2 regions of the Streptomyces sp. NBC_01233 genome follow, and region 2 is predicted to be linked to the other one. Evidence: riboswitches for the same ligand, from Rfam matches in the RefSeq annotation. Region 2 holds a riboswitch; the other holds the start of a gene.

Region 1 (3,402 bases), 1.5 Mb from region 2:
GACCGGCCAGGACCTGCGTGCGGACGACACCGCCTGGGCCATGGACCGGATCATGCGCGGGGAGGCCACCGACGCCCAGATCGCCGGCTTCACCGTCGCGCTGCGGGCGAAGGGGGAGACGGTCGCGGAGATCAACGGCCTCGTACGGGCCATGTACGGGCACGCCAACCTGATCGAGGTGCCGGGCCGGACGGTGGACATCGTCGGCACGGGCGGCGACGGGGCCAAAACGGTGAACATCTCGACGATGTCGGCGGTCGTGGTGGCCGGAACCGGTGCCAAGGTCGTCAAGCACGGAAACCGGGCGGCCTCCTCCGCGAGCGGCTCCTCGGACGTCCTGGAGAAGCTCGGGGTGAACCTCAACCTCAGCCTGGCGCGGGTCGTGGAGGTCGCCGAGGAGGCCGGCATCACCTTCTGCTTCGCGGTGAAGTTCCACCCGGCGCTGCGGCACGTGGCGGCGGCCCGCAAGGAACTGGGCATCCGGACCTTCTTCAACGCGCTGGGCCCGCTGACCAACCCGGCCCGGGTGCGCGCCCAGGCGACCGGCGTGGCCGACCCCCGGATGGCTCCGATCATCGCGGGCGTGCTCGCCGAACGGGGCTCCTCCGCGCTGGTCTTCCGCGGTGACGACGGCCTGGACGAGCTGACCACGACGGCGACCTCGCGGGTGTGGTGGGTCCGGGACGGCAAGGTGGCGGAGCAGGTCTTCGACCCGCGCGACATCGGCATCGACCTGGTCGACGTCTCGGCGCTGGCCGGCGGCGACCCCTCGTACAACGCGGACGTGGCGCGCCGCCTGCTGGCCGGCGAGACCGGCCCGGTCCGCGACGCCGTGCTGCTGAACTCGGCGGCGGCCCTGGTGGCCCTGGACCCCGGTACGGGCACGCTGGAGGAGCAGCTCGCCGCCGGCATCACCCGCGCGGCGGAGTCCATCGACTCGGGTGCGGCGCGTGCGGCACTGGAGCGGTGGGTGGCGGCCAGCAACGCCTGATCCCGACGGCCCGCCGATCGTTTCGAGCCAAGGCCCCGGTCCGCCATTCGGACCGGGGTCTTGCGCGCGGAGGATCATGTGGCAGGATGCTGACCAGGTCACGAGTGACAGCGTTTAGGCCCCGGCTTGCTGTCCGGCAACCCTCCTTCCGTGGCGGGGTGCCCCGGGTGATGACCAGGTCGTAGGCAGCAAGGCCTACGGCAAGCGCGGATCCCTCGATACCAGGGGTCCTGGTCTTCTCGAGGAGCGTTTTCCGTGAGCAAGCGAATGCGATAGGGCGACTCCGCCCCTACTTCACCCCTCGGATCAGGGTCACTTCCGTGTACCCCCGCCGACCGTCAGGTCCGGCCCGAGGGCTTTCCCGTACCCCGGACGGCCGCACGGCCGCACCCGCGTACGGACACACCGAAGCCATTCAGCCCTGCCTGCCGGGAGATACCGCCATGTCCGCATTCCTGAACGCCGCCACCACCTCCGTCGCCACCGACACCGCCGAGGGCCCCGCCTGTGCCGAGCCGCTGCCGGTGCTCGGCCGGGACGTCACCGTTCCGCTCGTCACCGGCGGCGAGGTCACCTACGCGGCCCTGGACTACGCGGCCAGCGCCCCGGCGCTCCAGCGGGTCTGGGACGACGTGGCCGCCTACGCCCCGTACTACGGCAGCGTGCACCGCGGCGCCGGGTACCTCTCGCAGCTCTCCACCGACCTCTTCGAGCAGAGCCGGGTCACGGTCGCCGAGTTCCTCGACTGCCGCCCCGCCGACCAGGTGATCTTCACCCGGTCCACCACCGACTCGCTGAACCTGCTCGCCGCCGTGCTTCCCGCCGACTGCCAGGTGTTCGTCTTCGAGACCGAGCACCACGCCTCGCTGCTGCCGTGGACGAACGCGCAGGTCACCTACCTCAACGCCCCGCGCACCCCGGACGAGGCCGTCGCCACCCTGGAGCGGGCCCTCGCCGACCGCGAGCCTTACGGCCCGGCCCTGGTCTGCGTCACCGGCGCCTCCAACGTCACCGGTGAACTGTGGCCGGTGAAGGAACTCGCCGCCGCCGCGCACGCCCACGGCGCGCGGATCGTCCTGGACGCCGCCCAGCTGGCCCCGCACCACCCCGTCTCGGTCCAGGACCTGGACGTGGACTGGGTCGCCTTCTCCGGACACAAGCTCTACGCGCCCTTCGGCTCGGGCGTGCTCGCCGGCCGCGCGGACTGGCTGCAGCAGGCCGAGCCGTACCTCGCGGGCGGCGGTGCCTCCCGCAAGGTGGCCCGGCGCGAGGACGGCGGCGTGGACGTCGAGTGGCACACCACGGCCGCCCGCCACGAGGCCGGTTCCCCGAACGTCATCGGCGTCTACTCCATCGCCTCGGCCTGCAAGGCCCTGACCGGGGCGGGCTTCGACAGCCTCGTCGCCCGCGAGCGCCACCTCATCGCGAAGGTGCGCGAGGGCCTGGCGGAGGTCCCGGCGGTCCGCGTCCTGTCCCTCTTCGGGGACGAGGCCCCGCGCGTCGGCGTCATCTCCTTCGTCGTGGACGGCTGGAACAGCTCCCACTTCGCCGCCGCGCTGTCCGCGGAGTACGGGATCGGCGTCCGCGACGGCCTGTTCTGCGCCCACCCGCTGGTCCGCACCCTCCTGGGCAGCGAGCCGCAGGCCCAGGGCGAATGCGGCGCCCCCGAGGCGGCCCCGGGGGAGCGCTCCCTGAACGCGATCCGCGTCAGCTTCGGCGCGGGCACCCCGGACGAGCACGTGGAGCGCTTCGTCCGCGCGGTGAAGGAGCTCGTCGCGGACGGCGCCAAGTGGCAGTACCGCACGGAGGAGGGCCGCTGCGTCCCGGCCGTCTGAGCGTGCGGCGCCGTCGCACGGGGCTCCGCCCCGGACCCCGCGCCTCAAACGCCGGCGAGGCTGGAATTTCACCCCGGCTCGGCGTGCCGCAGGCGGGTGGGGGAGCGGGGGCACGCAGGGACGTCCCCGCAGGACGAGCGCGCAACCGCCCTCAGCGGCCTTGACGTGCCCGCAGGCGCGAGCCGAGGAGACGTCCCGGAGGGACCCCGGGACGGCCGGGCCTACGGGTCCTGCTTCAGGGCGCCGTCCCAGCCCCGCCGGCGCTTGAGGCGTACCGAAGCCGGGGCCGCGCGCGGGTATCGGGGCGGGGCGAAGCCCGGGCCGGCCGCAGACCGCGCCGGAGGCTCTACGCGTCCAGGCCGATCGCGAACGCCGCTTCCAGGTCGTGCTGGGAGTAGGTGCGGAAGGCCACGTGGGTGTCCGTCGCCTCGACGCCCGGGATCTTGCTGATGCGGCCGGGGATGATGTCCGCCAGGTTCTCGTGGCGGGCCACGCGGACCAGTGCGATCAGGTCGTACGTCCCCGTGACGGAGTAGACCTCGCTGACGCTGTCCAGCGCGGCGATGGACTCGGCGA
Region 2 (3,402 bases):
TTCGGCATCGATCGCGTACGAGAGGGGGCCGCGGTTGGCGGCGACGAGCACCTGAGAAGCCATGCGGCGAACCTAGCCCAGCCCGCACTCGCTCAAACTTTCCAGCCCGACGTCACGCCACGCGGCGCAGCGCGTACTCCTTGACGCCGAGCATCGGCGGCCGCTCCTCGGTGTCCACCGGGTAGGTCCGCGGCACGAAGCCCTCCGGCCCCCGCTCGAACTGCGTCAGCTCCGGCCGTACGTGGTGCCCGCGCGACAGCCGCAGCAGGGCGGTGCGGTAGATCGCCGCGGCCATCCGGCCGAGCGCCTGCCCGTCCTGGTGGCGGTGGACGCGTACGCCCACGTCCACCTGGGCCAGCGCGTCCAGCCCGACCGTGTGCAGGGCGTCGACCAGCAGGCCCAGCTCGACGCCGTACCCGACGGGGAACGGCAGCCGCTCCAGCAGGGAGCGGCGCACGGCGTACTCGCCGCCCAGCGGCTGGACGAAGCCGGCCAGCTGCGGCCAGTGCAGGTTGAGCAGGGGGCGGGCGACGAGTTCCGTGACCCGGCCGCCCTGGCCGGGGGCGTCGCCGAGCGGGCGGTCGTACATGGCCTTGACGAACTGCACGTCCGGTTCGGTCAGCAGCGGTCCCACGATCCCCGAGACGAACGTGGAGGAGAAGTCCCGCAGGTCGGCGTCGACGAAGCAGACGATGTCCCCGCTGGTGGCCTGCAGCGAGCGCCACAGCACCTCGCCCTTGCCGGGCAGCGCCGGGATCCTCGGCAGGATCTCGTCGCGGTGCACCACCCGGGCTCCCGCCTTCGCCGCGACCTCCGCCGTACGGTCGGTCGAGCCCGAGTCGATCACGATCAGCTCATCCACCAGGGGGAACGGCAGTCCCTCGATCAGCTCGCGCCGGATGACCTCGACGATCGCGCCGACCGTCGCCTCCTCGTCCAGCGCGGGCAGCACCACGCTGACCGTGGTCCCGGCCGCCCGTTTCCGGTCGAGCAGCTGGTCGAGCGGTCGGTCGGCGGCTGACCAGGAGCGGTCTGCCAGCCAGCGCTCCACCTCTTCCAGCACCCTCAGCACTCCCTGCTTGTCGGCGTTATCGGCCGTTATGTGATCCATCTCGCGGTTCGGACGGCTGTCTCAACCGCGCGGCCCTTCGGTTACAGTCTTGAACAACGCGAAGGACCACCGCATGCCGGGGGTCCCGCGTACAAACGCACCGGCGCGCCGCAGAGCGCGTGTGCCGGTGCCATACCGCTCATCCAGAGGGGCAGAGGGACACGGCCCGTTGAAGCCCCGGCAACCCTCCAGTCGGTTCTCGCGATCGCTCGTCAGCGACGTCAGCGAGGTCCCCGGCTAGGGAAGGTGCCAATTCCGTCTCATGGCGAAGTGCGCCATGGGGAAGATGAGGAGAAAGGGCCTCGCCATCATGGCTGCACAGACTGTCGCCACCTCTGTCGATCTCGGACCCGCCAACGGTCTTTCCTGTCGCGAGTGCGGTACCCGCTTCGAGCTCGGCCCGATCTTCGCGTGCGCCGAGTGCTTCGGACCGCTGGAAGTCGCCTACGACCTCCCGACCGGCGACCCCGAGGCCCTGCGCGCCGCGATCGAGGCCGGCCCCAACAACATCTGGCGTTACGCGCCGCTGCTGCCCGTCCCCGCGGACGTGGCCTCCAAGCCGAGCCTGAACCCGGGCTTCACCAAGCTCGTGGACGCCGCCAACCTGGCCAAGGAGCTCGGCGTCACCGGCAAGCTCTACGTCAAGGACGACTCCGGCAACCCGACGCACTCCTTCAAGGACCGCGTCGTGGCCATCGCCGTCGAGGCCGCCCGCGCCTTCGGCTTCACCACCCTCTCCTGCTCCTCCACCGGCAACCTGGCCGGCGCCGTCGGCGCCGCGGCCGCCCGGGCCGGCTTCCGCTCCTGCGTGTTCATCCCGCACGACCTGGAGCAGGGCAAGGTCGTCATGGCCGGTGTGTACGGCGGTGACCTGGTCGGCATCGAGGGCAACTACGACGACGTCAACCGCTTCTGCTCCGAGCTCATCGGCGACCCGCTGGGCGAGGGCTGGGGCTTCGTCAACGTCAACCTGCGCCCGTACTACGGAGAGGGCTCCAAGACCCTCGCCTACGAGATCTGCGAGCAGCTCGGCTGGCAGCTGCCCGACCAGCTCGTGATCCCGATCGCGTCCGGCTCGCAGCTGACGAAGATCGACAAGGGTCTGCAGGAGCTGATCAAGCTCGGCCTCGTGGAGGACAAGCCGTACAAGATCTTCGGTGCCCAGGCCGAGGGCTGCTCCCCGGTGTCGACCGCCTTCAAGGCCGGTCACGACGTGGTCCGCCCGCAGAAGCCCAACACCATCGCCAAGTCCCTCGCGATCGGCAACCCGGCGGACGGCCCGTACGTCCTGGACATCGCCCGCCGCACCGGCGGCTTCGTCGAGGACGTGAACGACGAGCAGGTCGTCGAGGCCATCAAGATCCTCGCGCAGACCGAGGGCATCTTCGCCGAGACCGCGGGCGGCGTGACCGTCGGCGTGACGAAGAAGCTCATCGAGAACGGGCAGCTCGACCCGACGCTGACCACCGTCGTCCTCAACACCGGCGACGGCCTCAAGACCCTGGAGGCGGTGGCCGCGGAGAGCGGGCAGACCGCCACCATCCGCCCGAGCCTGGACGCGTTCCGCGCCGCCGGCCTGGCCTGACCATCTCCCCCTGCTCTACCGGAAAGGCAGTAGCGCCATGAGCGTCAACGTCCGCATCCCCACCATCCTGCGCACCTACACCGGCGGTCAGGCCGAGGTGCCCGCCGAGGGCGCGACCCTCGCCGAGGTCATCCAGTCCCTGGAGGCGAGCCACCCGGGCATCGCCGCGCGCGTCCTGGACGACCAGGGCAAGCTGCGCCGTTTCGTGAACGTCTACGTCAACGACGACGACGTGCGCTTTGAGGGCGGGCTGGAGGCGAAGACGCCGGACGGCGCCGGCGTCTCGATCATCCCGGCCGTCGCGGGCGGCTGCTGATCCTGTCGGCCCCTTTGCCACCTGATAGGTGACACGCGCAAACCGAAATTGCCCCCTCCGTTAAAAGCGGAGGGGGCAATTCTGCTTGATTGGGCGGGGTAGAGTTGGGGAAGTCCCCTCCGCCGGACTTGCCCGCTGCATATGAACGGGTCGCGTGAGGGTCGACATCGGGTCAACATGCAAGTGCGGTATGGGGCTTTGGCGAGATATGTCAGGCCCGAGTTGCCCTGGAATATGGCAAATTTTCACTCTATTTCAATGTTTCCCCGTGTCCGGAATTCTCGTCGGATTGACCTGTTGCAGACAGCACTCGCGCAGATACATTCAGCCTCGGTCGACGCGTTCCGACGCAAGTTCTGACCCGGGAACGCGAAGTGCGTTCCCGCGCAA

The links. A riboswitch is a leader RNA that binds a small molecule or an ion and turns the genes downstream of it on or off. The one in region 2 is predicted to bind S-adenosylmethionine.
Region 1: another riboswitch for S-adenosylmethionine. It lies ahead of OG332_RS12680 (aminotransferase class V-fold PLP-dependent enzyme); the one in region 2 lies ahead of thrC (threonine synthase).

What each region holds. Positions count from the first base shown of each region.
Region 1 is NZ_CP108514.1:2,726,028-2,729,429, reverse strand. Features, by position in the region: gene trpD (anthranilate phosphoribosyltransferase) at 1-991, shown strand, start outside; SAM riboswitch class IV at 1,088-1,204, shown strand; gene OG332_RS12680 (aminotransferase class V-fold PLP-dependent enzyme) at 1,435-2,826, shown strand; gene OG332_RS12675 (Lrp/AsnC family transcriptional regulator) at 3,173-3,402, opposite strand, start outside.
Region 2 is NZ_CP108514.1:4,183,525-4,186,926, reverse strand. Features, by position in the region: gene OG332_RS19635 (alpha,alpha-trehalose-phosphate synthase (UDP-forming)) at 1-63, opposite strand, end outside; gene OG332_RS19630 (glucosyl-3-phosphoglycerate synthase) at 113-1,063, opposite strand; SAM riboswitch class I at 1,248-1,404, shown strand; gene thrC (threonine synthase) at 1,422-2,696, shown strand; gene OG332_RS19620 (MoaD/ThiS family protein) at 2,734-3,012, shown strand.